2 regions of the Streptomyces sp. NPDC015220 genome follow, and region 1 is predicted to be linked to the other one. Evidence: riboswitches for the same ligand, from Rfam matches in the RefSeq annotation. Region 1 holds a riboswitch; the other holds the start of a gene.
The links. Region 1 has a riboswitch for S-adenosylmethionine ahead of ACF061_RS01770 (aminotransferase class V-fold PLP-dependent enzyme). Riboswitches for the same ligand answer to the same signal wherever they lie in the genome.
Positions count from the first base shown of each region.

Region 2: another riboswitch for S-adenosylmethionine. It lies ahead of thrC (threonine synthase); the one in region 1 lies ahead of ACF061_RS01770 (aminotransferase class V-fold PLP-dependent enzyme).

Region 1 is NZ_JBIBUK010000001.1:316,295-330,442, reverse strand. It holds gene ACF061_RS01805 (Ig-like domain-containing protein) at 1-1,017, shown strand, start outside; gene ACF061_RS01800 (hypothetical protein) at 1,119-1,520, opposite strand; gene ACF061_RS01795 (heme-copper oxidase subunit III) at 1,723-2,343, shown strand; gene ACF061_RS01790 (c-type cytochrome) at 2,406-3,215, shown strand; gene ACF061_RS01785 (Rieske 2Fe-2S domain-containing protein) at 3,212-4,270, shown strand; gene ACF061_RS01780 (cytochrome bc complex cytochrome b subunit) at 4,267-5,907, shown strand; gene trpD (anthranilate phosphoribosyltransferase) at 6,056-7,120, shown strand; SAM riboswitch class IV at 7,282-7,398, shown strand; gene ACF061_RS01770 (aminotransferase class V-fold PLP-dependent enzyme) at 7,618-9,006, shown strand; gene ACF061_RS01765 (Lrp/AsnC family transcriptional regulator) at 9,039-9,320, opposite strand; gene ACF061_RS01760 (rhomboid family intramembrane serine protease) at 9,317-10,120, opposite strand; gene ACF061_RS01755 (hypothetical protein) at 10,275-10,514, shown strand; gene ACF061_RS01750 (NYN domain-containing protein) at 10,575-11,924, shown strand; gene ACF061_RS01745 (NlpC/P60 family protein) at 12,450-13,505, shown strand; gene ACF061_RS01740 (NlpC/P60 family protein) at 13,749-14,148, shown strand, end outside.
Region 2 is NZ_JBIBUK010000029.1:38,006-52,153, reverse strand. It holds gene otsB (trehalose-phosphatase) at 1-291, shown strand, start outside; gene ACF061_RS34990 (trehalose-6-phosphate synthase) at 487-1,917, opposite strand; gene ACF061_RS34985 (glucosyl-3-phosphoglycerate synthase) at 2,041-2,985, opposite strand; SAM riboswitch class I at 3,172-3,315, shown strand; gene thrC (threonine synthase) at 3,333-4,616, shown strand; gene ACF061_RS34975 (MoaD/ThiS family protein) at 4,613-4,888, shown strand; gene ACF061_RS34970 (cold-shock protein) at 5,319-5,522, shown strand; gene groL (chaperonin GroEL) at 5,990-7,612, shown strand; gene ACF061_RS34960 (NADH:flavin oxidoreductase) at 7,807-8,949, shown strand; gene ACF061_RS34955 (MFS transporter) at 9,090-10,562, shown strand; gene ACF061_RS34950 (hypothetical protein) at 10,597-11,181, opposite strand; gene murQ (N-acetylmuramic acid 6-phosphate etherase) at 11,342-12,277, opposite strand; gene ACF061_RS34940 (MurR/RpiR family transcriptional regulator) at 12,432-13,385, opposite strand; gene ACF061_RS34935 (hypothetical protein) at 13,442-13,825, shown strand; gene ACF061_RS34930 (DUF4031 domain-containing protein) at 13,905-14,148, shown strand, end outside.

The DNA.
Region 1 (14,148 bases):
ACGGGCCGTCACGTCTCCGGTGAGCTCGCCGCCGACGGCAGCCGCTGGCACAGCACCTCGGCGCTGGCCGCGGGCACCCACTACACGGTCACGGTGAGCACGGAGGACGACGACGGCGCACCAGGCCGCAAGGTCCTCACCTTCGACACCAGCAAGCCCACCGCCCAGAAGCACCTGAACGTGAAGTTCGGGCCGGACGCGGGCACCTACGGCGTCGGACAGCCCATCACGGCCGAACTGGACCAGCCCGTCAAGGACAAGGCCCAGCGCACCGTCGTGGAGCGCGGCCTGCGGGTCGAGTCCACGCCCGCCGTGCAGGGCTCCTGGTACTGGGTGGACGACAAGCACCTGCACTACCGTCCCAAGGGCTACTGGCCCGCCCACGCCACCGTCGCGGTCCGCAGCGACCTGGAGAACATCCGGATCGGCGACCGGCTGTGGGGCGGCGCCGCCAAGCCGCTGACCCTCACCACCGGCGACCGCGTCGTCGCCGTCACCGACGCCGCCGCGCACCGGCTGACGGTGTACCGGAACGACGAGAAGGTCAAGGAGATCCCCATCACCACGGGCAAGCCCGGCTTCGAGACCCGCAACGGCGTCAAGGTCATCCTGGCCAAGCAGTACCTCGTGCGGATGAAGAGCTCGACGATCGGCATCGCGGCGGGCTCGTCGGACTCCTACGACCTGTCGGTGTACTACGCCGCCCGGGTGACCTGGAGCGGGGAGTTCGTCCACGCCGCCCCCTGGTCCGTCGGCTCCCAGGGCATGGCCAACGTCAGCCACGGCTGCACCGGCATGAGCACCCCCAACGCCAAGTGGTTCTTCGACTTCGTCCACGAGGGCGACATCGTCCAGGTCGTCAACTCCAACGGCCGGCCGATGGAGACCTTCGACAACGGCTTCGGCGACTGGAACCTGGCCTGGCAGAAGTGGCAGCAGGGCAGCGCCCTGCACGGCGGTGCCCAGGGCGCCGGTACCCGGACGGACACGGCCGTACTGCGCCCGATGAGCCTCTGAGGCGACCCACCCGGGAGCAGGGAACGGGGGCCGCACCGGTGTGCGGCCCCCGCCTCGTGTGCGCGCGGCCCGGAGCCGCGGGACCGGGCCGTCCCAAGCCGTCAGGCCCCCGCCAGCGCCTTCTTCCTCAGCAGCCCCGCCAGCGCGGCGGCGAACTCCACCGGCTCCACCGGCAGCGTCACCGCCGCGTCGGCCCGGCTCCAGGTGGCCAGCCACGCGTCCTGGGGCCGGCCGATGAGCAGCAGCACCGGCGGGCACCGGAACACCTCGTCCTTGATCTGCCGGCACAGTCCCATGCCGCCCATGGGCACGGCCTCGCCGTCCAGGACGCAGACGTCGATCCCGCCCCTGTCCAGCTCCTTGAGCACCGCGGCGGGCGTGGCGCACTCCAGGAACTCCACGACGGGCGCGTCCTGGGCCGGCCTGCGGCCGGTGGCCAGCCGGACCTGCTCCCGGGTGCCTGCGTCGTCGCTGTAGACCAGCACCGTGGCGGTCGCCTGCATTGTTCCTCCACGCATCTCAGAACAGCATTGGTCGGGAACTCATCGGGAACTTCCGGGTACCGATGGCGCGGATGCTACTCCTCCCGACTCGTGGTCAACACCGCCTGGAACACGTCTTCGATGGGCCATACGGGCTGGACACACCCCCCAGACACTCCGAACGGCACCCCCCGGAGTGAGGGCGGGATAAGCGACCGACATAATGTCGGTCGTGGCGACAGCAACGACAGTAGAAACCGGGCACGCGCACCCGTCGGTCAACAGGCCGAACCTCACCAGCGTCGGAACCATCATCTGGCTGAGTTCCGAGCTGATGTTCTTCGCGGCCCTCTTCGCGATGTACTTCACCCTGCGATCGGTGACGGGTCCGGCGCACTGGAAGGAGATGGCGGACCACCTCAACGTCCCCTTCTCGTCGGCGAACACCACGATCCTGGTGCTCTCCTCCCTCACCTGCCAGCTCGGCGTCTTCGCCGCGGAGCGCGGTGACGTGAAGAAGCTCCGGGGGTGGTTCATCCTCACCTTCATCATGGGTGCGATCTTCATCGGCGGTCAGATCTACGAGTACACCAGCCTGGTGAAGGAGGACGGGCTCTCCCTGTCCTCCGACCCGTACGGCTCGGTGTTCTACCTGACCACCGGCTTCCACGGCCTGCACGTGACGGGCGGTCTCATCGCCTTCCTGCTGGTCCTCGGCCGCACCTACGCGGCCCGGAGGTTCACCCACGAGCAGGCGACCGCGGCCATCGTCGTGTCCTACTACTGGCACTTCGTCGATGTCGTCTGGATCGGCCTCTTCGCCACGATCTACCTGATCAAGTAGCCGACGAACCGATCCAAGTCCGCATTGCATCGACGCAGAAGATCCTGACACCGGGGTAATCCGTGAAAAAGCTCTCCGCACGACGACGCCATCCGCTGGCGGCGGTCGTCGTCCTACTTCTCGCGCTGGCGGCCACGGGGGGGCTGTACACCGCGTTCGCGCCCGCGAGCAAGGCGAAGGCCGACGACTCCGCCCAGTCCCTCACCATCGAGGAGGGCAAGAAGCTCTACGAGGTCGGCTGCGCAAGCTGCCACGGCAAGGGTGGTCAGGGCACCACTGACGGTCCGAGCCTCGCGGGCGTGGGCGCGGCGGCAGTCGACTTCCAGGTCGGCACCGGCCGCATGCCGGCACAGCAGCCGGGCGCGCAGATCCCGCGCAAGAAGGTCATCTACACCCAGGCCGAGATCGACCAGCTGGCGGCGTACATCGCCTCCCTGGGCGCCGGTCCCGCCGTGCCGACGAAGAACCAGTACAGCCCGGAGGGCGCGGACATCGCCAAGGGCGGTGAGCTGTTCCGCACCAACTGCGCGCAGTGCCACAACTTCACCGGCAAGGGTGGTGCGCTCACGCACGGCAAGTTCGCCCCGGACCTCGAGGGCGTTCAGCCGAAGCACATCTACGAGGCCATGCAGACCGGCCCGCAGAACATGCCCTCCTTCCCCGACACCACGATGTCGGAGAAGAACAAGAAGGACATCATCGCGTACCTGAACGCGGTCAACAGCGACAAGACGGAGAACCCCGGCGGTCTCGAGCTGGGCGGCCTCGGGCCGGTCAGTGAGGGTCTCTTCGCTTGGATCTTCGGACTCGGCGCGCTGATCGCCGTCGCCGTGTGGGTCGCCGCCCGGACCGCAAAGGCCAAGAAGTCATGAGTAGCCAAGACATTCCAGAAGAGAACCTGCCCGCAGAGCAGGGCACGGCGCACGGCGCCGTAGGCGTCGCGGACGAGAAGAACCCGTTCGCCGACCCGGGCCTGCCGCCGCACGAGCACCGGATCCAGGACGTCGACGAGCGGGCCGCCAGGCGGTCCGAGCGCGTCGTCGCCATGCTGTTCACGGTGTCGATGCTGGCCACCATCGGCTTCATCGTCTCCTACGTGGCGATCCCGAACGACAAGTCGATCTACGTCTGGCCGCTCGGGCACATCAGCGCGATGAACTTCGCGCTGGGCCTGACGCTGGGCGTGGCGCTGTTCTGCATCGGCGCGGGCGCGGTCCACTGGGCGCGCACGCTGATGTCGGACGCGGAGGTCGCCGACGAGCGTCACCCGATCGAGGCGTCGCCCGAAGTCCGTGCGAAGGTCCACGCGGACTTCAAGCAGGGTGCCAAGGAGTCCGCGATCGGCCGCCGGCCGCTGATCCGCAACACCATGCTGGGCGCGCTCACGCTGGTGCCGTTCTCCGGTCTGTTCCTGCTGCGCGACCTGGGCCCGCTGCCCAAGGAGACGCTCCGGCACACGATGTGGGCCAAGGGCAAGCGCCTGGTGAACATGAACACCAACCTGCCGCTGCGTCCCGAGGACGTCCAGGTCGGTTCTCTCACCTTCGCCAAGCCCGACGGCCTGGAGGAGGCGAACGAGGACTTCCAGACCGAGATCGCCAAGGCCGCCCTGATGATCGTCCGGCTCCAGCCGGAGAACATCAAGGACAAGCGCGAGCTGGACTGGTCCCACCAGGGTGTCGTGGCCTACTCGAAGATCTGCACCCACGTGGGCTGCCCGATCTCCCTGTACGAGCAGCAGACGCACCACGTGCTGTGCCCGTGCCACCAGTCCACCTTCGACCTCTCCGACGGAGCCCGAGTGATCTTCGGTCCCGCCGGTCACGCCCTGCCGCAGCTGCGCATCGGCGTGGACAGTGAGGGTTACCTCCAGGCGCTCGGCGACTTCGAGGAGCCCGTCGGTCCTGCATTCTGGGAGCGCGGATGAGTACTTCAGCGAGCAACGAGCCGACCCGCTCGCGCGGGAAGGCACCGGCCGGCGAGAAGCTCGCCGACTGGGCCGACGGCCGGCTGGGCATCTACAGCCTGGCCAAGGCCAACATGCGCAAGATCTTCCCCGACCACTGGTCGTTCATGCTGGGTGAGGTCTGCCTCTACAGCTTCCTGATCATCATCCTCACGGGTGTGTATCTGACGCTGTTCTTCCACCCGTCGATGAACGAGGTGGTCTACCACGGCAGCTACGTCCCGCTCCAGGGACAGCTGATGAGCGAGGCGTTCAACTCGACCCTGCACATCTCCTTCGAGGTGCGCGGTGGTCTGCTCATCCGGCAGATCCACCACTGGGCCGCGCTGATCTTCCTCGCCGGCATGTTCGTGCACATGATGCGCGTGTTCTTCACCGGCGCGTTCCGCAAGCCGCGTGAGGTCAACTGGCTGTTCGGCTTCCTGCTGTTCGTCCTGGGCATGTTCACCGGCTTCACCGGTTACTCGCTCCCGGACGACCTGCTCTCCGGCACCGGTGTCCGCTTCATGGAGGGCGCGATCCTGTCCGTGCCGATCATCGGCACGTACATCTCGTACTTCCTCTTCGGCGGCGAGTTCCCCGGTCACGACTTCGTGGCCCGGTTCTACTCGATCCACATCCTGCTGCTGCCGGGCATCATGCTCGGCCTGGTGGTCGGCCACCTGATCCTGGTCTTCTACCACAAGCACACCCAGTTCGCGGGTCCCGGCAAGACCAACAACAACGTCGTCGGCATGCCGCTGCTGCCGGTCTACATGGCCAAGGCCGGAGGCTTCTTCTTCCTGGTCTTCGGCGCCATCGCGGCCATCGCGGCGATCGCGCAGATCAACCCGATCTGGGCCATCGGCCCCTACCGGCCGGACCAGGTGTCCACCGGCGCCCAGCCCGACTGGTACATGGGCATGGCCGAGGGTCTGATCCGCGCCATGCCGGGCTGGGAGATCAACTTCTGGGGCCACACCCTGGTCCTGGGCGTGTTCATCCCGCTGGCGCTGTTCGGCGTGGTCCTCGCGGCCATCGCGCTCTACCCGTTCATCGAGGCCTGGGTCACCGGTGACCGTCGCGAGCACCACATCCTGGACCGTCCGCGCAACGTCCCGACCCGTACGGCCTTCGGCGCCGCCTGGATCGCCTGGTACTTCGTGCTGCTGGTCGGCGGTGGCAACGACCTGTGGGCCACCCACTTCCACCTGTCGATCAACGCGATCACCTGGTTCGTGCGCATCGCGTTCTTCGTGGCGCCGGTGGTCACGTTCGTCGTCACCAAGCGGATCTGCCTCGGCCTCCAGCGCCGGGACAAGGACAAGGTGCTGCACGGCCGCGAGTCGGGCATCATCAAGCGCCTGCCGCACGGCGAGTTCATCGAGGTCCACGAGCCGCTCAGCCAGGAGCAGCTCTACACCCTGACGGCCCACACGCAGTACGAGCCGGTCGAGATCGGCCCGACGGTCGACGAGAACGGTGTCGAGCGCAAGGTCGCGGGTACGGCGAAGCTGCGCGCCAAGCTCAGCAACGCCTACTACGGCGAGGACAACCAGATCCCGAAGCCGACTGTCGAGGAGTACAAGGAGATCACGAGTGGCCACGGCCACCACTGATCACTGAACCCTGAGCGTCGCCACGCCACGGTCGAAGGGCCCCGTCCGAACCCCGGACGGGGCCCTTCGCGGTGCCCGGGGCTGGATAGGGTGGTACCTGTTCGAGACATGTGTCCCGCGGGCCGGGACACCGACCCAGGAGCGGCTTATGAGCGCTGTGACCCCCGCTGGAGGCGACACCGCGGCGGCCCGTTCCTGGCCCGCCCTGCTGAACGGCCTGCTGGAGCGGCGGGACCTCACCGCCGACGACACCGCCTGGGCCATGGACAGGATCATGGGCGGCGAGGCGACGGACGCCCAGATCGCCGGGTTCGCGGTGGCGCTGCGGGCCAAGGGCGCGACCGTCGAGGAGATCACCGGGCTCGTCCGCACGATGTACGAGCACGCGAACGTGATCCAGGTGCCCGGCGCCACCGTCGACATCGTCGGCACGGGCGGCGACGGCGCGAAGACGGTGAACATCTCCACCATGTCGTCGATCGTCGTCGCCGGCTCGGGCGCGAAGGTCGTCAAGCACGGCAACCGGGCCGCTTCCTCCGCCTCCGGAGCGTCCGACGTGCTGGAGAAGCTGGGCGTCAACCTCGACCTGACCCCGCGGCGGGTGGTGGAGGTCGCCGAGGAAGCCGGCATCACCTTCTGCTTCGCGGTGAAGTTCCATCCGGCACTGCGCCATGTGGGCGCGGCCCGCGGTCAGTTGGGGATCCGGACGGTGTTCAACCTGCTGGGCCCGTTGACCAACCCGGCCAAGGTCAGGTCGCAGGCGGTCGGCGTCGCCGTGGCCCACGAGGCGCCGATCGTGGCGGGCGTCTTCGCCGAGCGCGGCAACTCCTCCCTGGTCTTCCGGGGCGACGACGGCCTCGACGAGCTGACCACCACCGCCACCTCCCGGGTGTGGGTGGTCCAGGACGGCCGGGTCACCGAGGAGACCTTCGACCCGCGGGACGTCGGTCTTGAGCTGGTGCCGGTGGAGGCGCTGCGCGGCGCCGACGCCTCGTACAACGCCGAGGTCGCGCGCCGGCTGCTGGACGGCGAGCGGGGCCCCGTGCGCGACGCCGTGCTGCTGAACTCGGCGGCGGCCCTGGTGGCCCTGGAGCCGGGCTCCGGGACGCTGGTGGAACGCATCCGCGCCGGGATGGAGCGGGCGGCGGAGTCGATCGACAGCGGTGCGGCCGGGCGCACGCTGGACCGCTGGGTGGCGGCCAGCAACGCGTAGCGCCCCCGCGAGGGCGTCCGCCGGGCCCGAGGGCCCCGGTGCCTGACGCCCCGGCCCGGCACGGCCCGCCGGGCGGCGCCCGACGGGCCGTGCGAGCGCGCGGTCCCGCGATCCGGACACGGGTTGCGGGACCGCGATCACTTCGCGTACGTTCCTGTCCAGGTCATGAGTGACAGCCATGTGGCCCCGGCCGGCTGTCCGGCAACCCTCCGTCCGTGGCGGGGTGCCCCGGGTGAAGACCAGGTCGTAGGCAGCGAGGTCTACGGCAAGCGCGGACCCCTCGCACGCTTCTCGGAAAGCGTGGGGCCAGGGGTCCTGGTCGTACGAGGGAGCCTTCCGTGAGCAAGCGAATGCGCTAGGGCCGCAGAGCCCCGCCTCCGCGTATCCCCTTTCACCTTTTCCCCGCGCCGAGCCGCAGCCGCGACCGGATCGTCGACCGTACCCGTGAAACGGCCGCTCGCGCGGTGAATTCAGCCTGCTCGCACGGGAGTTCCCCCATGTCTGTCTCCATCGCCGCCGCCGCCGACCGTTCCGTTCGCGCCCCGCTGCCCGTTCTGGGACGGGATGTCACCGTGCCGCTGGTGACCGGTGGCACGGTGCCCTACGCCGCCCTCGACTACGCGGCCAGCGCCCCCGCCCTCCAGCGGGTCTGGGACGACGTGGCGGCGTACGCGCCGTACTACGGCAGCGTCCACCGCGGCGCAGGCTACCTCTCCCAGCTCTCCACCGACCTGTTCGAGAACGCCCGCCGGACGGTCGCGGAGTTCCTCGGCTGCCGGGCGGAGGACCAGGTGGTGTTCACACGGTCCACCACCGACTCCCTCAACCTGCTGGCCCGCGCCCTGCCCGCCGGCTGCCGGGTGTTCGTGTTCGAGACCGAGCACCACGCCTCGCTGCTGCCGTGGCGCGACGCGCGGGTGACGTACCTCGACGCCCCGCGCACCCCGGAGCAGGCCGTGGCGACCCTGGAGCGGGCCCTCGCCGACCGCGAGCCGGGCCGCCCGGACGGGGAGCACCCCGAGGGCCCGGCGCTGGTCTGCGTCACCGGCGCCTCGAACGTCACTGGTGAGCTGTGGCCGGTACGGGAGCTGGCCGCGGTCGCCCACGCGCACGGCGCCCGGATCGTCCTGGACGCCGCCCAGCTCGCCCCGCACCACCCGGTGTCGGTGACGGATCTCGACGTCGACTGGGTCGCCTTCTCCGGCCACAAGCTCTACGCCCCGTTCGGCGCCGGCGTGCTGGCGGGCCGCGCGGACTGGCTGCGGGAGGCCGAGCCGTACCTGGCCGGCGGCGGCGCGAGCCGCAGGGTCGGCCGGCGCGCCGACGGGGGAGTGGACGTCGAGTGGCACCAGGACGCCGCCCGCCACGAGGCCGGCTCCCCGAACGTCATCGGCGCCTACGCCGTCGCCTCGGCCTGCAAGGCGCTGACGGAGGCCGGTTTCGACGCCCTCGTGGCCCGGGAGCGGTACCTGATCGGCAGGGTGCGCGCCGGGCTCGCCGAGGTGCCCGAGGTCAGGGTGCTGTCGCTGTTCGGGGACGACGCCCCGCGGGTCGGGGTGATCTCGTTCGTCGTCGAGGGCTGGAACAGCTCGCACTTCGCCGCCGCGCTCTCCGCCGAGTACGGCATCGGCGTGCGCGACGGACTGTTCTGCGCCCATCCGCTGGTGCGCACGCTGCTCGGCGGTGACCCGCAGGCCCAGGGCGAGTGCGGCGCCCCCGAGGCCGCGCCGGGGGAGAGGTCGCTGAACGCCGTCCGCGTCAGCTTCGGCGCCGGCACCCCCGACGAGCACGTCGAACGCTTCGTGACGGCGGTGCGGGAGCTGGTCCGCGACGGCGCGAAGTGGCGGTACCGCACCGAGGACGGCCGCTGCGTCCCCGCGGTGTGACCCGACGGCCCACGGAGGCGGTGTTCAGGCGGTCAGGAGTCCAGTCCGATCGCGAACGCCGCCTCCAGGTCGTGCTGCGAGTAGGTGCGGAACGCGACGTGCGTGTCCGTCGCCTCCACACCGGGGATCTTGCTGATCCGGCCCGGGATGATCTCCGCCAGGTCCTCGTGCCGGCCCGCCCGCACCATGGCGATCAGGTCGTAGGTCCCGGTGACGGAGAAGACCTCGCTCACGCTCTCCAGCGCGGCGATCCGCTCGGCGATCTCGGGAATCCGGTCCACGCTGGTCTTGATGAGGACGATCGCGGTGATCACGGCTGGTTCTCTCCCTCGGGGGCCGGAGCAGGGGCGGACTTCACTCTAGTCTCCCGTCCGTCCGCGGCCGCCGCCCCGCCGGGACGGCGCCGCGGCGCCCGCCCCCTCCCGAACCGCGCCCAGGCGTAGGCGAAGCCCAGGCCGAAACCCACCACGTGGGCCAGGTAGGCCACGCCGGGGCCCTGGGTGGCCCGGCCGGCCCCCAGCCACTGCAGGGCCGCCCAGAACGGCAGCACGATCCACGCGGGCAGCCGCAGCGGCAGGAAGAACAGGAAGGGCAGCACACTTGTCACCCGGGCCCGGGGGAACAGGTAGAGAAAGGCGCCGAGGACCGCGGAGATCGCCCCCGAGGCTCCCACCAGGGTCTGCTCGGAGGTGGCGTGGGCGGCGGCGTAGCCCAGCAGGGCGAGGTAGCCGCAGCCGACGTAGAACAGCGTGAACCGGACGCGGCCCATGCGTTCCTCGGTCATCGCCCCGAAGACGTGGAGGAAGAGCATGTTGCCGAGCAGATGCACCCAGCCGCCGTGCACGAACAGGGCCGTGGCGGGAGTGAGGGCGGCCCGCGGCGAGCCGGCGAACAGGTCGGCGGGGATCACGCCCCACCGCCGGAAGTAGGCCCGCTGGGCGCGCAGCAGCCCCTCTCCGGTGCCGTGGGCCGGATCGAGACCGGCTGCCGGACCGATCACGAAGACCAGGCAGCACAGGGCGATGAGGGCGGAGGTGACCGGCGCCGGCGTCGTCCGCACCGCCCTGAGGGCCCTGACCGTCCGGACGGCCACCGTGTTCCTGTAGCTGGTCATGTGCACAGAGCATGGCGTAACGGGACGCATCGGCACGGACCGCCTCGCCGCCGTGGACACCCGGGCGGCGAGTGCCCGGCAGGCCGTAGGGTTACGAGCCAACGCCCGGGAAGGCCGGCGCGTCACGGACACGAGAAGAAAGCGAGCGGCCACGATGACGGTTCCCCCGCCGACCGCCACGACGCGGTGGCGCTGCACCCTCTGCGGCAACCTCACCCGCTTCGACGTGACGCGTTCGTCGAAGGTCGTCGAGTACGTCCACCTCGATCTGGCCGGCGAACCCACGGTCGAGGAGCGCGAAGTGGTCAGTGAGACCATCGAGTCGGTGCGCTGCCGCTGGTGCAACGCACTGGACCAGGTGGAACTCGTGGACAGGCCGGGCGCCGGCTCCTGAGCGGAGCGGTTCCCGCACAGGCGGCCCCCCGGGGGGCCGGGCTAGGCATTGGGGTGACGGATGGCGGAGACACGAGGCGGGGAGCCGGGCGACGGCGCCGCTGAGGTGCTCGACCGTCCGCTGCCCGACGGCGTGCGCCGCCGGGTCGTGCAGATCGTGGCCGACGCCTTCGGCCGGCTGACCGTCGGCGAGCTGCCGGCCCAGCTGCGGCAGTACGCCCGGTTCGCCCCCAACCGCCGGGCGAAGTTCGCGGGCAACGCGATGGCGGCGGCGCTGGAGAGCGACCCCCTGTTCCGGCAGCGGGTCGGGGAGAAGTTCAGGGAGGACCAGCCGGAACTGTCCGACGCGCTGGACTCCTGCTCCCCGCCCCCGGCCGCGGACCCGCTCGACGTGGCGGCCGCGGCCTACGTACTGCGGCCGGCGGGCTGGGTGAAGCTGGTGACCGCCGCCGGCGAGGAGGTCCAGCGGGCCCACGCCGAGCGCGCCGACGAGGAGAGCCGCGCCGAGCTGGAACGGCTGCGCGCGGATCTCGCGGCGGCCCGCGAGCAGACCCGCACGGAGACCGAACGGCTGCGCGCCGAACTGGACGCGGCCAGGAAAGAGACCGAGTCGCTGCACCGCAAGCTGCGCGCCGCGCTCAGCGACGTCAAACGCGGCGAGGCGGCGTTGCGCAGGGCGCGCGGCGAGACGGAGGCCGCGCGCGCCGAGGGCCAGACGCAGGTGTCGGCCGCCGAGAGCGAGACCCGGCGGCTCAAGGCGCGCCTGGCCGAGGCGGAGTCCGCCCTGGAGACCACCCGCCGGGCGGCCCGCGAGGGGCGCAGCGTGGAGGACATGAGGGTGCGGCTGCTGCTGGACACCGTGCTCGACGCGGCCCAGGGGCTGCGCCGGGAGCTGGCGCTGCCGCCGGTGTCCGTACGGCCCGCCGAGACCGTGGACGCGGTCGAGCCGGGGCGGATGACCCCCAAGGACATCGCCGCCCGCGCCCTGTCCGAGCACGACCCGGCCGTCCTCGACCAGCTGCTGGCGCTGCCGCAGGCGCACCTGGTCGTCGACGGCTACAACGTCACCAAGACCGGCTATCCCCAGATGCCGCTGGAGAAGCAGCGGCTCAGGCTGCTCGGACAGCTCTCGCAGCTGGCCGCGCAGACCGGGGCCGAGGTCACCTGCGTCTTCGACGGGGCCGAGCTGGCGGCGCCGGTGCTGCTGGCGCCGCCGCGCGGGATCCGGGTGCTGTTCTCCAAGCCGGGCGTCACGGCGGACGAGCTGATCCGCCAGCTGGTGCGCGCCGAGCCGCCCGGCCGGCCGGTCATCGTCGCCTCGACCGACCGCGAGGTGGCCGACGGGGTCGCCAAGGCGGGCGCGCGGCCGGTGGCGTCGGCGATGCTGCTCAAGCGCCTCTCGCGCGGCTGACGCCGCGCGACGGCGCTTCCCGCGCGGCCCGGGGGGCGCGCGACGGTGCTTCTCGCGTCGGCGATGCCGTGAAGCGATTCCCACGCGGCTGACGCCGCGCGACGGCGCTTCCCGCACGGCTGGGAGCCGGCGGCCGATGCGGGCGGGCCGGAGGTGCGAGGGGGCGTGCCGGAGGAGCGGACGGCCGTGCGCCCGCGGCAGGGAGTGGGGCGTGCGGCCGAGGCGGGCGTTCGCGAGCGGGCGAGCGGATCGCCCGACCGGGATCGGGCGATCGGGGACGAGCGGCCGGAAACGGGCATAAGGCAGTTCCGCCGCAATACCAACGCAGGCCCTTTATGCCCGAATTGGCGGCAGTGGTGCGCGACGTAGCGTCAACCTGACTTCACTTCTTGTGAGTTACGTGCAAGGAAACGTGTTGCGCGACAGGATTTTCTGCTGTGGGATTTGAATTAATCACGATGAGGTCACTAGGGTCGGCCTCGAACCTCCGAGCGGGTGATCACTCAGAAGAAGGAGCTCGCTTCCGTGGCGTCCCACCGTCGACCCAGACAGCCCAGCCGCGCACGTGTGACCGTGCTCACCACAGCAGCCGCAGCAGCCGTCGCGATCAGCGCACAGGCAGCCAACGCCGCGCCCAGCGCGAAGCCGAGCAAGGACGAGGTCAAGTCCAAGGTCGACAAGCTCTACGAGCAGGCGGAGCAGGCCACCGAGAAGTACAACGGGGCCAAGGAGAAGCAGGAGAAGCTCCAGAAGGAGATCTCCACCATCCAGGACAACGTCGCCCGCGGTCAGCAGGACCTCAACAAGCTGCGTGACAGCCTGGGTTCGCTCGCGGCCGGCCAGTACCGCTCGGGCGGCATCGACGCCTCGCTCCAGCTCTTCCTCTCCTCGCACCCGGACGACTACCTGGACAAGGCCTCCACGCTCGACCAGTTGAGCGGCCAGCAGGCCGACGCGCTGAAGAAGATCCAGGACAAGCAGCGCGAACTCGCCCAGGACCGTGCCGAGGCCACCGCCAAGCTCAAGGACCTCGCCGCCACCCGCACCGAACTGGGCAACAAGAAGAAGCAGGTCCAGGGCAAGCTCGCCGAGGCGCAGAAGCTGCTCAACTCCCTCACCGCGCAGGAGAAGGCGCAGCTCGCCGCCGAGCAGAGCCGCGCCAGCCGCGCCAGCGAGCGCGCCGCCCTGAGCGACCCCACGGCCCCGCCCGCCTCCTCCCACGCCTCCGGCAGGGCCGGCGCCGCCTTCTCCGCCGCCCAGAGCAAGATCGGCACCCCGTACGTCTACGGCGCCACCGGACCGTCCTCCTTCGACTGCTCGGGCCTGACCTCCTGGGCCTACGCCCAGGCCGGCGTGTCCATCCCCCGCACCTCGGAGGCGCAGGCCAACATCGGCACGCGCATCTACTCGCAGAGCCAGCTCCAGGTCGGCGACCTGGTGTTCTTCTTCAACGACATCCACCACGTCGGGCTCTACGCGGGCAACGGCCAGATCCTGCACGCCCCGCGGACCGGCACGGTCGTCCGCTACGAGTCCATGAGCACCATCGGCGGCCCGTTCATGTTCGGCGTCCGCGTCTGACGGACCCGCCGGAGAGCGGCCGTCCGCCCGAACGGGCGAATCGCCACGGCTTCCGCCGACCCCCCGCCCCGCCCCTGACCTGTGTCGGAGGCGGGGCGCCGTGCTGTGCGCGGGACAAAGTCCCTTTGGCCGGCGCGGGTCCGCGCGGCTACTGTCTGCCGCGTTTCCCCGCCGCCGGGGCGCACCGCCCCCCGACGGCGGGGAAACGGTCCGCGTCCGCCAGTGGAGGGAGTTCGGCTTCCCGTGGGGTCCCATCGTCGCCTTGCACCGTCCGGGTCCGTCCGGAGCGCCGGCGCCACGCGCTCGGCCGTCACCGTGCTCTCCGTCGCGGCCGCCGCCCTCGGCAGCCTGCCGGCGACCTCCGCCGCCGCGCCGCACGGTGACGCCCGTACCGAGGTGGACCGGCTCTACCAGGAGGCCGAGAAGGCGACCGAGTCCTACGACCGGGCCGCCGAGCACGCCGGAGTGCTGCGCCGTCAGGTGCGCGACGCGCAGGACCGCATCGCCCGGCGGCAGCAGCGCGTCAACACCCTGCGCGACCAGCTCGGTTCCGTCGCCGGGGCGCAGTACCGCTCCGGCGGCCTCGACCCGTCCGTCGCCCTGCTGCTGGCCCGGGACCCGGCCGACTACCTGGAGAAGGCGG
Region 2 (14,148 bases), on a different contig from region 1:
CCGGGCCGCATGGTCCTGGAACTGCGTCCCCCGGGCATGGACAAGGGCGTGGCGCTGGCGGAGTACGTCCGCGACCTGGGCGCCGCCTCGGTCCTCTACGCCGGCGACGACCTCGGCGACCTCCCCGCCTTCGCCGCGGTGGAGAAGCTGCGCTCCGACGGCGTACCGGGCGTCCTGGTGTGCAGCGGCAGCACGGAGGTAACGGAGCTGTCGGAGCGGGCCGACCTGGTGGTGAACGGTCCGGCGGGCGTGGTGGAACTGCTGAGGACGCTGGCGGACCGGCTCGGGTAGGGCCGCGCGCTTCGTGGGCACGCGGCTTCCTCCGAGTGCCGGGCGCTCCGGGGGATTCCCGCGTACCTCGTGGGCGCGCGCCCGTCTCCCGGTGCCGGATGCCCCGGGAGGACCCCGCGCACATCGCGGGCGCGCGCCTTTCCGCCGGTGCCCGGCGCCTCGGGGGAGCCCCGCGCACCCGGGGGCGCCGTCCGATCAGCCGTCCAGCTCTCCCAGCTGGTCCAGGAACCACTGGGCCGGCGGAAGGGCGGTGGCGGCGGCCGCGAGCCGCTTGCTCCGCTCCGCCCGCTCGGGGCCCGCCATGCTCAGCGCCTCGTGCAGCGCGTCCGCCGTACCGACCACGTCGTACGGATTGACCGCGATCGAGTCGTCGCCCAGCTCCGCGTACGCCCCCGCCTCCCGGGACAGCACCAGCGCGCACCCCGCGTCGGAGACGACCGGCACCTCCTTGGCGACCAGGTTCATGCCGTCCCGGATGGGGTTGACCAGCGCCACGTCCGCGATCCGGTATGCCGCCAGCGACCGGGCGAAGTCGTCCTTGACGTGCAGCACGACCGGAGTCCAGCCGGGCGTCCCGTACCGCTCGTTGATCTCCTCCGCCAGCCGCCGTACCTGGGCCGTGTACTCCCGGTACACGGCGAGGTCCTGCCGCGAGGGGTAGGCGAAGGCGACGTGCACCACCCGTTCGCGCCACTCGGGGCGGTCCTGGAGCAGCTGCCGGTACGCCAGCAGACCGCGCACGATGTTCTTCGACAGCTCGGTGCGGTCCACCCGGACGATCGTCCGGCGCGCACCGCCGTCCGGAGCCGCGCCGATCTCCTCGCGCAGCGCCGCCATCCGCTCCTTGACGTCGGCCCGGTGCGAGCGCTCCCGCAGGAACTCCGCGTCCGCGCCCAGCCCGTGCACCCCGATCCGGGTGCCCCCGAGCCCGCCGACGAGGGCGTCGCAGCACCCGGCGAACGCGTCCGCCCACCGCTGGGTGAGGAAGCCCAGCCGGTCCGCGCCCAGCATGCCGTGCAGCACCTGCCGGGCGATGTCGTCGGGGAGCAGCCGGAAGTAGTCCACCGGCGCCCACGGCGTGTGCGAGAAGTGCCCGATCCGCAGATCCGGCCGGAAGTCGCGCAGCATCCCCGGCACCAGCGTCAGGTGGTAGTCCTGCACCACCACGGCCGCGCCCTCGGCCGCCTCCTCCGCCAGCGCCTGGGCGAACGCCCGGTTGTAGGCCTCGTACGACGCCCACTGGCGCCGGAACTCCGCGTCGAAGACGGGCTCCAGCGGGGTCTGGTAGAGCATGTGGTGCACGAACCACAGCACCGAGTTGGCGATGCCGTTGTACGCGTCGGAGAAGACGTCCGGGTCGATGTCCAGCATCCGGACCTGCTGCCCGCCGGTGTCCTGTGACGGCAGCCTGTGCCCGCCCTCGAAGCGGCGCACCGCCTCCCGGTCGGCGTCGTTCAGCGCGGCGCACACCCACACCGCGCCCGCGTCCGGGCCGATGGCGGACAGTCCGGAGACCAGCCCCCCGCCACCGCGTTTCGCGTGCAGCGAGCCGTCCTCGTGCACCTCGTACGAAACCGGTCCGCGATTGGACGCGACCAGCACCCCGGCACCGTGCGTAGCAGCCATGGTCCTCAACCTAGCCCGGCCCCCGAACACTCAAACGTACGGTCCGGCTTCGTAGCCGGGCGACCGCGGCGCGGTGCGGGATTCAGGCCACCCGCCTCGCGCCGCCCTCGCGCGCCGCCCGTCTCAGGCCACCCGCCGGGCGGCGTACTCCGCGATCTCGGTCATCGGCGGGCGCTCCTCGGTGTCCACGGAGTACGTGCGCGGCTCGAAGCCGTCCTCGCCGCGCTCGAACTGGGTCAGGGCGGGACGGATCAGATGGCCGCGGGCCAGACGCAGCTGGGCGGTGCGGTAGATCGCGGCGGCCATCCGGCCGAGCGCCTGCCCGTCCTGGTGCCGGTGCTTGCGCTCGCCCACGTCGACCTGGGCGAGCGCGTCCAGGCCGACCAGGTGCAGCGCGTCGACCAGCATGCCCAGCTCGACGCCGTAGCCGACCGGGAACGGCAGCCGCTCCAGCAGCGAGCGGCGGGCGGCGTACTCGCCGCCGAGCGGCTGCACGAAGCCGGCCAGCCGCGGCCAGTGCATGTTGAGCAGCGGGCGGGCCATCAGCTCGGTGACCCGGCCGCCCTGCCCGGCGGCGCCGGCCAGCGGGCGGTCGTACATCGCCTTGACGAGCTGCACGCCGGGGTCGGTGAGCAGCGGGCCGACGATCCCGGTGACGAAGTCCGAGGAGAAGTCCCGCAGGTCGGCGTCGACGAAGCAGACGACGTCCCCGTGGGTGACCAGCAGCGAGCGCCACAGCACCTCGCCCTTGCCGGGGACCGCCGGGATGCGGGGCAGTATCGCGTCGCGGTGCACGACCCGGGCGCCCGCGGCGGCCGCCACCCGCGAGGTGCGGTCGGTGGAGCCCGAGTCGACGACCACCACCTCGTCGACGAGCGGGGCCTGCCGCATCAGGTCGCGGCGGATCACGGAGACGATGTCACCGACCGTCTCCTCCTCGTTCAGCGCGGGCAGCACCACGCTGACCGTCGAGCCGCTCGCGCGCTTCGCGGCCAGGACCGTGGCGAGCGGACGATCGGTCACGGACCAGGAACGCGTCCTCAGCCAGCGCTCGACTTCTTCCAGCACGGTCGACGGCTCCTTAACTCCTGCTCGGTACGGCCACCGCTCGCGCCAGGGCGCGGATCACATCATGCTGTGATCTGTCTCGCGGTTCGGACGACTATCTCTCACTGTCCCGGCCTTCGGTTACAGTCTTGAACAACGCGGATGACCATCGCATGCCGGGGTCGCCGCGTCTCCACAATCGAATACCGCTCATCCAGAGGGGCAGAGGGACACGGCCCGATGAAGCCCCGGCAACCCTCCAGCCGGTCTCGACGATCCATTGCGAGGCTCCCGGCTAGGGAAGGTGCCAAATCCGTCTCACGGCGAGATGCGTCGTGAGGAAGATGAGGAGAAAGGGCCTCGCCTCCATGGCTGTGCAGACCGTCGCAAGCAGCACCGACTCCACCGTAGACCTCGGCCCCGCCGCGGCGCTGAGCTGCCGCGAATGCGGTCACCGCGTGCCCCTCGGCCCGGTCTTCGCCTGCGAGGAGTGTTTCGGCCCGCTCGAGATCGCCTACGACTTCTCGGCCTACGACACCGAGGAGCTGCGCAAGCGGATCGAGTCGGGCCCCGCGAACATCTGGCGCTACGCCCCGCTGCTGCCCGTGCCCGCCGACGTGGCCGACAAGCCGAACATCAACCCGGGCTGGACCAAGCTCGTCAAGGCCGACCACCTCGCCCGCGAACTCGGCGTGACCGGCGGCCTGTACGTGAAGGACGACTCCGGCAACCCGACGCACTCCTTCAAGGACCGGGTGGTCGCCCAGGCCCTGGAGGCCGCCCGCGCCTTCGGCTTCACCACCCTGTCCTGCTCCTCCACCGGCAACCTGGCCGGCGCGGTCGGCGCCGCCGCCGCCCGGGCCGGGCTGCGCTCCTGCGTCTTCATCCCGCACGACCTGGAGCAGGGCAAGGTCGTCATGGCCGCGATCTACGGCGGCGAGCTCGTCGGCATCGAGGGCAACTACGACGACGTGAACCGCTTCTGCTCCGAGCTGATCGGCGACCCGGCCGGCGAGGGCTGGGGCTTCGTCAACGTCAACCTGCGGCCGTACTACGCCGAGGGCTCCAAGACGCTGGCGTACGAGATCTGTGAGCAGCTCGGCTGGCGGCTGCCCGACCAGATCGTCGTCCCGATAGCCTCCGGCTCGCAGCTCACCAAGGTCGACAAGGGCCTGCGGGAGCTGATCGAGCTCGGTCTGGTCGAGGACCGGCCGTACAAGATTTTCGGCGCCCAGGCCGAGGGCTGCTCGCCGGTGTCCACCGCCTTCAAGGCCGGGCACGACGTGGTACGGCCGCAGAAGCCGAACACCATCGCCAAGTCCCTCGCCATCGGCAACCCGGCGGACGGCCCCTACGTCCTGGACATCGCGCGCCGCACCGGCGGCGCGGTCGAGGACGTGACGGACGAACAGGTGGTCGACGCGATCAAGCTGCTCGCCCGGACCGAGGGCATCTTCGCCGAGACGGCGGGCGGTGTGACGGTCGGCGTGACGAGGAAGCTGATCGAGAACGGCCTCCTCGACCCGGCCAAGACCACCGTCGTCCTCAACACCGGTGACGGTCTGAAGACCCTGGACGCGGTGGCGGGCACCGGCCTGACCGCGACCATCCGTCCGAACCTGGACTCCTTCCGAGAGGCTGGCCTCGCATGAGCGTGACCGTTCGCATCCCGACCATCCTGCGCACCTACACCGGCGGCCGGGCCGAGGTGAGCGCCGAGGGCGCGACCCTCGCCGAGGTCATCTCCGACCTGGAGAAGAACCACACGGGCATCGCCGCGCGCGTCCTGGACGACCAGGGCAAGCTGCGCCGCTTCGTCAACGTCTACGTCAACGACGACGACGTCCGCTTCGAGCAGGGCCTGGAGACCTCCACCCCGGACGGCGCCGGCGTGTCGATCATCCCGGCGGTCGCCGGCGGCTGAGCCTTACCTCAGGTAACTCCGATTACCGACCGTTCGTCCGATTGCCCCCTCCGTGAGAGAAACGGAGGGGGCAATTCTGTGTGGTTGAGCGCGGTACAGTTGGGGAACGCGCTCCTGACCAACGGATCAGGAAGCCTCTTTTTCCTGCCGCCCGCCGATCAGAAGTAGCCAAAGTGCGCGGGCTTTTCGCGGCATTTGCCTTGTTTGTCGGGCCCGACTTGCCCTGAAGTGTGGCGAATTCTCCCCACATTCCGGACCGCTCCCGTCCAGAATTCTCGTCCGATTGACCTGTTGCAGACGGCAGTTGGACAGATACATTCGGCCGCGGTCGACGCGTTCCGGCGCACGCCCCCGATCCACGGGGGGTGAGGTCTGACCCGGATCCGCGAAGTGTGGATCTGTGCAAGGGCCAGTAATAGGGGAGTTAGGCATGGCTCAGGGCACCGTCAAGTGGTTCAACGCGGAGAAGGGGTACGGCTTCATCGCGGTCGACGGTGGTGCGGACGTCTTCGTCCACTACAGCGCGATCCAGATGGACGGCTACCGCTCGCTGGAAGAGGGTCAGCGGGTCGAGTTCGAGATCTCGCAGGGCCAGAAGGGTCCGCAGGCCGACATGGTTCGCGTCACGGCCTGAATCGCGCGACCACCGCAAGCGATCTTCGAAGGGTCCGCACCTCCGCCGGGGGGTGCGGGCCCTTCGGCCTGTCCGTCCGGCGGGGGCCCGTCCGTGCGGGCGTGTGCCCACGGGCGCGCGGACGCCGGATCACGGGGCGGGCGCCGGACCACGGGGCGGACGCCGGACGCCGCGACCCGCGGCGTGTCCGCGGGTGCGCGGGCGCCGGTGCGGGCCCCTGGGGCGCTCCCGCCCGCCGCCGTCCGACCGCCGCCCCGCGTCGGATCCACTTCGCCGACGCTTGCACTCTCAGGGGTCGAGTGCTAATCATTGCGTTAGCACTCTGAAGGTGAGAGTGACAACGAGGACCGGGTCGGTGAGGCCCGCGGGCCGGGTGGGGCAAGGAACCACGAGGCCGGCGAGCCGTCCGTCGCGGGCGCGGGCGCGGTCCGAAGGAATCACCCCCAGTCCTGGAGGGACCACTTCACATGGCCAAGATCATCGCGTTCGACGAGGAGGCGCGGCGAGGCCTCGAGCGCGGCATGAACCAGCTCGCGGACGCCGTCAAGGTGACCCTCGGCCCCAAGGGCCGGAACGTCGTCCTCGAGAAGAAGTGGGGCGCCCCCACGATCACCAACGACGGTGTCTCCATCGCCAAGGAGATCGAGCTCGAGGACCCGTACGAGAAGATCGGCGCCGAGCTGGTCAAGGAAGTCGCCAAGAAGACGGACGACGTCGCCGGTGACGGTACGACCACGGCGACCGTGCTCGCCCAGGCGCTGGTCCGCGAGGGCCTGCGCAACGTGGCCGCCGGTGCCAACCCGATGGCCCTGAAGCGCGGTATCGAGAAGGCCGTCGAGGCCGTCTCCGCCGCCCTGCTCGACCAGGCCAAGGAGGTCGAGACCAAGGAGCAGATCGCCTCCACCGCCTCCATCTCCGCCGCCGACACCCAGATCGGCGAGCTGATCGCCGAGGCCATGGACAAGGTCGGCAAGGAAGGCGTCATCACCGTCGAGGAGTCGCAGACCTTCGGTCTGGAGCTCGAGCTCACCGAGGGCATGCGCTTCGACAAGGGCTACATCTCCGCCTACTTCGCCACCGACATGGAGCGCATGGAGGCGGTGCTCGAGGACCCGTACATCCTCATCGCCAACTCCAAGATCTCCTCGGTCAAGGACCTGCTCCCGCTGCTGGAGAAGGTCATGCAGTCGGGCAAGCCGCTGCTGATCATCGCCGAGGACGTCGAGGGCGAGGCCCTGTCGACCCTGGTCGTCAACAAGATCCGCGGCACCTTCAAGTCCGTCGCCGTCAAGGCCCCGGGCTTCGGCGACCGCCGCAAGGCCATGCTCGGCGACATCGCCATCCTCACGGGCGGCGAGGTCATCTCCGAGGAGGTCGGCCTCAAGCTGGAGAACGCCACCCTCGACCTGCTGGGCAAGGCCCGCAAGGTGGTCATCACCAAGGACGAGACCACCATCGTCGACGGTGCCGGCTCCTCCGAGCAGGTGGGCGGCCGCGTGAACCAGATCCGCGCCGAGATCGAGAACAGCGACTCCGACTACGACCGCGAGAAGCTGCAGGAGCGCCTGGCGAAGCTCGCCGGCGGTGTCGCGGTCATCAAGGCCGGCGCCGCCACCGAGGTGGAGCTCAAGGAGCGCAAGCACCGCATCGAGGACGCCGTGCGCAACGCCAAGGCGGCCGTCGAGGAGGGCATCGTCGCCGGTGGTGGCGTGGCCCTGCTCCAGGCCTCCCAGGTGTTCGAGAAGCTGGAGCTCGAGGGCGACGAGGCCACCGGTGCCGCCGCCGTCAAGCTGGCGCTCGAGGCCCCGCTGAAGCAGATCGCCGTCAACGCCGGCCTCGAGGGCGGCGTCGTGGTGGAGAAGGTGCGCAACCTGACCCCGGGCCACGGCCTGAACGCCGCGACCGGCGAGTACGTCGACCTGGTCGCCGAGGGCATCATCGACCCGGCGAAGGTGACCCGTTCCGCGCTGCAGAACGCCGCCTCCATCGCCGCGCTGTTCCTCACCACCGAGGCCGTCATCGCCGACAAGCCGGAGAAGGCCGCCGCGCCGGCCGGCGGCGGCATGCCGGGCGGTGACATGGACTTCTGATCCTTTCGAGGATCGGACCCGTCCGTCGCGTACCGAGGGCGGCACCCCCTGGAGACAGGGGGTGCCGCCCTCGGCGTTCTCCGGAACGCGGGCGCCCGGGGCCGGAATGCCGGGGTGGACGGCGGGGTTGACGACGACGCAGACTTGATGCACATGCACATACCGTCTGGTATCCGCACTTGCCGAGGAGTCCCATGAGCGTCACCACGTCCGAGTCCGTCCCCGAGAACGCCTCCCGCGCGGCCCGCGTCCTCTCCCGTCCGGTCGCGCTGGGCGGCCTGACCGTCCCGAACCGCATCGCGATGGCCCCGATGACCCGCATGTTCTCCCCGGGCGGCGTCCCGGGCGAGGACGTGGCGTCGTACTACGCCCGTCGCGCCGCCGCGGGTGTCGGCCTGATCGTCACCGAGGGCACTTACGTGGGGCACGAGTCGGCGGGGGAGAGCACTCGGGTGCCGCGCTTCCACGGCGCGGAGCAGCTCGCGGGCTGGGCGAAGGTCGCCGACGCCGTGCACGCGGCGGGCGGCACGATCGTGCCGCAGCTGTGGCACATCGGAATGGTCCGCAGGCAGGGCAGGGGGCCGTTCCCGCAGGCGCCGGCGGTCGGCCCCTCCGGGCTGCGGACCGACGGGACGGAGGGCGCCGGCAAGGCGATGACCCGGGCCGACATCGACGACGTCGTCGGCGCGTTCGCCGAGGCGGCCGCCGACGCCGAGCGCATCGGCTTCGACGGCGTGGAGATCCACGGCGCCCACGGCTACCTGCTCGACCAGTTCCTGTGGGCGGGCACCAACCGCCGTACGGACGCCTACGGCGGCGACGCGGTGGCCCGTACGAAGTTCTCGGCGGAGGTCGTGGCGGCGGTCCGCGCCGCCGTCTCGCCCGGCTTCCCCGTCATCTTCCGGTACTCGCAGTGGAAGCAGGACGCCTACGACGCGCGCCTCGCCGAGACCCCCGAGGAGCTGGAGGCGATCCTGGCCCCGCTGGCCGAGGCCGGCGTGGACGTCTTCCACGCCTCCACCCGCCGCTACTGGCTGCCGGAGTTCGAGGGCTCGGACCTCAACCTCGCGGGCTGGACCAAGAAGCTCACCGGCAAGCAGGTCATCACGGTCGGCTCGGTCGGCCTCGACGGCGACTTCCTCAAGGCGTTCCAGGGCGAGGGCGCGGCGATCGGCGGCCTGGACAACCTGCTGGACCGCCTGGAGCGCGACGAGTTCGACATGGTCGCCGTGGGTCGCGCGCTGCTCCAGGACCCGCAGTGGGCGGCCAAGGTGCTCCAGGGCCGCTCCGAGGAGCTGAGGCCGTACGACGCGGAGTCGCTGAAGACGCTGAGCTGACGCCTTGACCCGGCACGAGGCCGGTGGCCCCTCGCGGGCCGCCGGCCTCCCTCTGGCCGGAATACAACTTGCTTAAGTCAATCAAATCGAATTATGGTTGCCTGAGTCAAGTACCCCTGCCCTCCACGGAGACGTCCCTCATGTCCGACGCACAGGTCCGGCCCACCACGGCCGAGGCCCCGCCCAACCCCAACGCAGTCGTGGCCGTACTGGCCTTCGGCGGCATCGTGGTCTCGCTGATGCAGACCCTGGTGATCCCGATCGTCTCGGAGCTGCCCAAGCTGCTGCACGCCTCGGCGTCGGACGCCGCCTGGGTCATCACCGCCACGCTGCTCGCCGCCGCCGTCGCCACCCCGGTCATGGGCCGCCTCGGCGACATGTACGGCAAGCGCCGCATGCTCCTGGTGAGCATCGGCATGCTGGTGGCCGGCTCGGTCACCGCCGCGGTGAGCGACTCCCTGACGCCGATGATCGTCGGACGGGCGATGCAGGGCCTCGCCTCCGGTGTGATCCCCCTCGGCATCAGCATCATGCGCGACGAACTGCCCGCCGAGCGGCTGGGTTCGGCGACCGCGATGATGAGCGCCTCGCTCGGCGTCGGCGGCGCCCTCGGTCTGCCCGCCGCCGCGGTCATCGCCGAGAACTTCGACTGGCACGTGCTGTTCTGGGCCTCGGCGGCCATGGGCGTCGTCGCGGCGGCCCTGGTGCTGTTCCTGGTGCCGGAGTCGAAGGTGCGCTCGGGCGGCCGTTTCGACGTCGTGGGCGCCCTCGGCATGGCGGCCGGCCTGATGTGCCTCCTGCTGGCGATCTCCAAGGGCGCCGACTGGGGCTGGGGCAGCGCCACCACCCTGGGCCTGTTCGCGGCGGCGGTCGTCATCCTCGTCGCCTGGGGCTTCTTCGAACTGCGCGTGCGGGAACCGCTGGTGGACCTGCGCACCACGGCCCGCCGCCAGGTGCTGGTGACGAACCTCGCCTCCATCGCGATCGGCTTCGGGATGTTCTCGATGTCCCTGGTCATCCCGCAGCTGCTGCAGCTGCCCGCGCAGACCGGCTACGGCCTCGGCGAGTCGCTCCTCGTCTCCGGCCTCGTCATGGCCCCCTCCGGACTGGTGATGATGGCCGTCGCCCCGGTCTCGGCGGCCGTCTCACGCACCCGGGGACCCAAGGTGACGCTGATGATCGGCGCGCTGATCGTGGCGGCCGGCTACGGCCTCAACATCGCGCTCATGAGCCAGGTCTGGCACTTCGTGCTGGCGTCCTGCGTGATCGGCGCCGGCATCGGCTTCACCTACGGCGCGATGCCTACGCTGATCATGGGCGCCGTGCCCGCCTCCGAGACCGGCGCGGCCAACAGCCTCAACACCCTGATGCGCTCCATCGGCACCTCCACCGCCAGCGCGGTGGCCGGTGTGGTGCTCGCCCACATGACCACGCGGTTCGGCCCCTACGCGCTGCCCTCGGAGAACGGCTTCCGCACGGTCCTGGGCCTCGGCGCGGGCGCCGCACTGCTCGGCTTCGCCGTCGCCTCCTTCATCCCGCGCCAGCGGGTCGCCGCCACGGGCGAGCCGGTCGCCGCGGCGAGCGGGCAGGAGAAGCCGGCGGTGAAGGCGTAGCACGTCCGCGCACCGACCGCGCGGGCCCGGCGGACTACATGTTCCCGAGCGGTTCGATGTCGACGCGCACCGGGGTGCCCCAGACCCGCACGACCTCGTAGTCGGTGAACTCGTGCACGAGCCGGTACGCCATCGCGGCGCGCGGCGCGCGCCGCTGGGCGGCGATGAACAGCTCGGCCTCGCGCCGGTCCCGGCGCGGGGTCCCGCACAGCTGCCACTCCCGCCCGTTCCACAGCTCCGGCAGCCAGCGCTGCTGGGGCTGCGGCCGGTCCTCGCGCACGCCGTACCGGGACGGCGCGGGGGCGGCGGGCTCGCCGCCCGGCCGGGCGTACGGCGGATACGCCCCGTCGACCTCGGAGCGGCGGGCGGCCCGCCGCCGGGTCTCGCACAGCAGGCAGAGGTCGGGGGCGCTGTCGTCGACGGGCCCGTTCGGATGCTCGGGGCACCGGGTGGCGGCCGCGGCCGTGGTGACGCTCTCCTCCAGCAGGTCCAGGGCGCGCCGCAGGTCGCCCTTCACCTCGTGCAGCTTGGCGTCGGGCGTGTCGGCGGTGAGCGCCTCCCCGTGCTCGCCGAGGAGCCGGAGGGCCCGCCCGAGGGCGGTGAGCTGGGCATGGTTCATGGCCCTCCCAGCGTAGGCCGCCGGGCCCGGGGCCGGTGGGGGAGGAGGGGGGATCCGCGCCACACCGCGGGGCACGGCCCGCGCTCCCGCGGCCCTGCCGCCGCCTCCGCCCTCCCCGCCGCCGCGTCCGGGTCCCCGGCCCGGATCCGCCTCGCCCCCGTCAGGTCCCCGCGTGGGTCAGGGCCGTGCGGAGGTGGCCCGAGGACCGGGTCAGGAGGTGGGTGGCCGTGCCGGCGTCCACGTCGGCCAGGAGGACCAGGATGGCGGTCTTCACCTCGCCGTCCGCGGCCGCGAGGGCGCGTTCGATCTCGTCGTCCCCGGCGCCCGTGGCCAGGGCGACGATCCGGCGGGAGCGGGCGCGCAGCTTGTCGTTGGAGGCGCGCACGTCGACCATCAGGTTCCCGTAGGTCTTGCCCAGCCGGATCATCGTGATCGTCGAGATCATGTTCAGCACCAGCTTCTGGGCCGTGCCGGCCTTCAGACGGGTCGAACCGGTCAGCAGTTCGGGGCCGGTGACGATCTCGATGCCATGCTCGGCGGCGGCGGCCAGCGCGCTGCCGGAGTTGCAGGCCAGGCCGACGGTGAGCGCGCCCAGCCGACGGGCGTGCTCGACCGCGCCGATGGCGTAGGGGGTGCGGCCGGAGGCCGAGACGCCGACCACCGTGTCGTCCCGGGTGAGGCCGAGGGCGTCCAGCGCCTCGACCGCCAGCCCGCGCGAGTCCTCCGCCCCCTCCACCGAGGTCACCATGGCCTCGGCGCCGCCCGCGATCAGCCCGATGACCTGCGACGGGTCCGTGTTGAAGGTCGGCGGGCACTCCGAGGCGTCCAGCACCCCCAGCCGGCCCGCCGTACCCGCGCCCGCGTAGATCAGCCGGCCGCCGCGCGCCATCCGCTGCGCCACCGCGTCGATCGCGGCGGCGATCTCCGGCAGCCGCCGCGCCACCGCGGCGGGCACGGTCGCGTCCTCGGCGTTCATCAGCCGGGCGATCTCCAGGGTGGGCAGCCGGTCGATCTCGGCCAGCTCCGGGCGGAACGCCTCGGTCGTCAGCGACTCCAACTCGGAGCGCAGCTCACGGTAGTGGGGCGTGGAGGTCATGAGGGGCGGCTCTCTTCGTGCGACGGCGATACGACTGACTGACTGACTTGGTGGAGGTGTACGCGCGGTTCCGCACGGGCTCGTACCTCTCCGCTTCCCGGCCACGGCCATTGCGGCGCCCGGCCGCGGTGGCGCCGGACGCTCCGGCGCCGGGCTACGGGCGCCGGTCCCCGCCGCGTGGGCTGTGCCGGTGGGCCAGTGCCTCGTACGAAGCCGCCAGGGCCGGCGCCGCGGTCTCGTAGGTCCGCTGCGCCACCCCCACGAACAGGCAGTCGACGACGAGCAGTTGGCTGGTGCGGGAGGACATCGCCGCCGGACGCAGCTCGCTCTCGCGGGCCGTGGAGGTGGTCAGGACGTGGTCGGCGTACTGCGTGACGGGCGAGTCGGGACGGCCGGTGATCGCGACGGTGGTCGCGCCGTGCTCGAAGGCGACCCGCAGCGGCTCGATCACGTCCCCGGTGGAACCCGAATGGGTGATGGCGATCGCCACGTCTCCGGTGCGCAGTTGCACCGCGTTGGTGACGGCGAGGTGCGGGTCGCAGTGCGCGTGCGCTATCAGCCCTATGCGCAGCAGCTTCTGGGTGAGGTCCTGGGCGACCAGGGCGGAGGCGCCGACGCCGTACACGTCCGTGCGGCGGGCGGTGGCCAGGGCGCCGACGGCCGCGCCGAGCTGGACGGTGTCGAGGCCGGCGGCGGTGTCGGCGAGGGTCTGCTGCTCGTCGTAGGCGAGCTTGGCGACGACGTCGGCGATGGGGTCGTCCACCGCGATGTCGGTCGTTATGGCGGGCGCGCGGCCGGACTGCTGCTGGGCGGCGAGCCCGGCGAGGGCGAGACGCAGGTCGCGGTAGCCGGGATAGCCGAGCAGGCGGGCGGTGCGCACGACGGTCGCCTCGCTGGTGCCGGTCAGCTCGGCGAGGCCGGTGACCGTGAGGGCCGCGCAGCCGGCCGGGTCGCCCGCCACGGCCTCGGCGACCCGCTGCATGGAGCGGGTCATGGAGGGCGCGAGCGTGCGCACCTTCGCCGCGAGCGCGGCGGGCGCGGGCGGCGCGCTGTCCGGGGCGCCCCTGGTGCCCGAGCCTGCGAAACTTTCCTTCACGTCCTGGGTCACACCATGAAAGCTATTTTCCGAGCGGACGTGTGGTCAAGAGTGCGCACAATGGAGGCATGGACCCCATCAGCCCGCTGGAGCAGGCTCTGCACGCCGCGCGCGCCCTGGTACTCGCCGATCTGGTCGCGGGCGAGGTCGCCCAGGCGGACGTGGTCTCCCTCGTGGAGGACTCCGTCGTCCAGCGCCGATGGTGGGTGGAGCAGTGGCCGGACGGCGCGCGGTACGTGGCCGGCCTGGTCGCCCAGGACGTGCAGGACGCGCTGCTGGAGCGGTACGGCCGCTGGCCGCTGTGCCCGGTGTGCGGCTACGGCGACCCGCACGCGCTGGACGTGGAGCCGGAACTCGGCCCCGACCCGCACTGGGTGTGCGCCAAGGCGGGCGTGAAGGTCGCGCCGGTGGGAGCGCTGGCCCGGGCCACGGGCGGGAAAGCCACCTCGTGACGGCCGCCCGTACGGCGGCGGGGGCGGCGGTGGACGTCCGCACGGCGGCGGCGTCGGCGGTGAGCGTGACGGCGACGGCGTGACGATCTACATCGACCCGGCGAACTGGCCGGGGCACGGCCGGATGTGGTCCCACCTCGTCAGCGACCTGTCCTACGACGAACTGCACCTGTTCGCCGCCACCCTGGGCGTGCCCCCGCGCGCCTTCGACCGCGACCACTACGACCTGCCCGCCCACCGCTACCCCGAAGCGGTGGCGGCGGGGGCGGTCGAGGTCAGCAGCCGGGAGGTGGTGCGGCTGCTGCACGCGGCCGGGCTGCGCC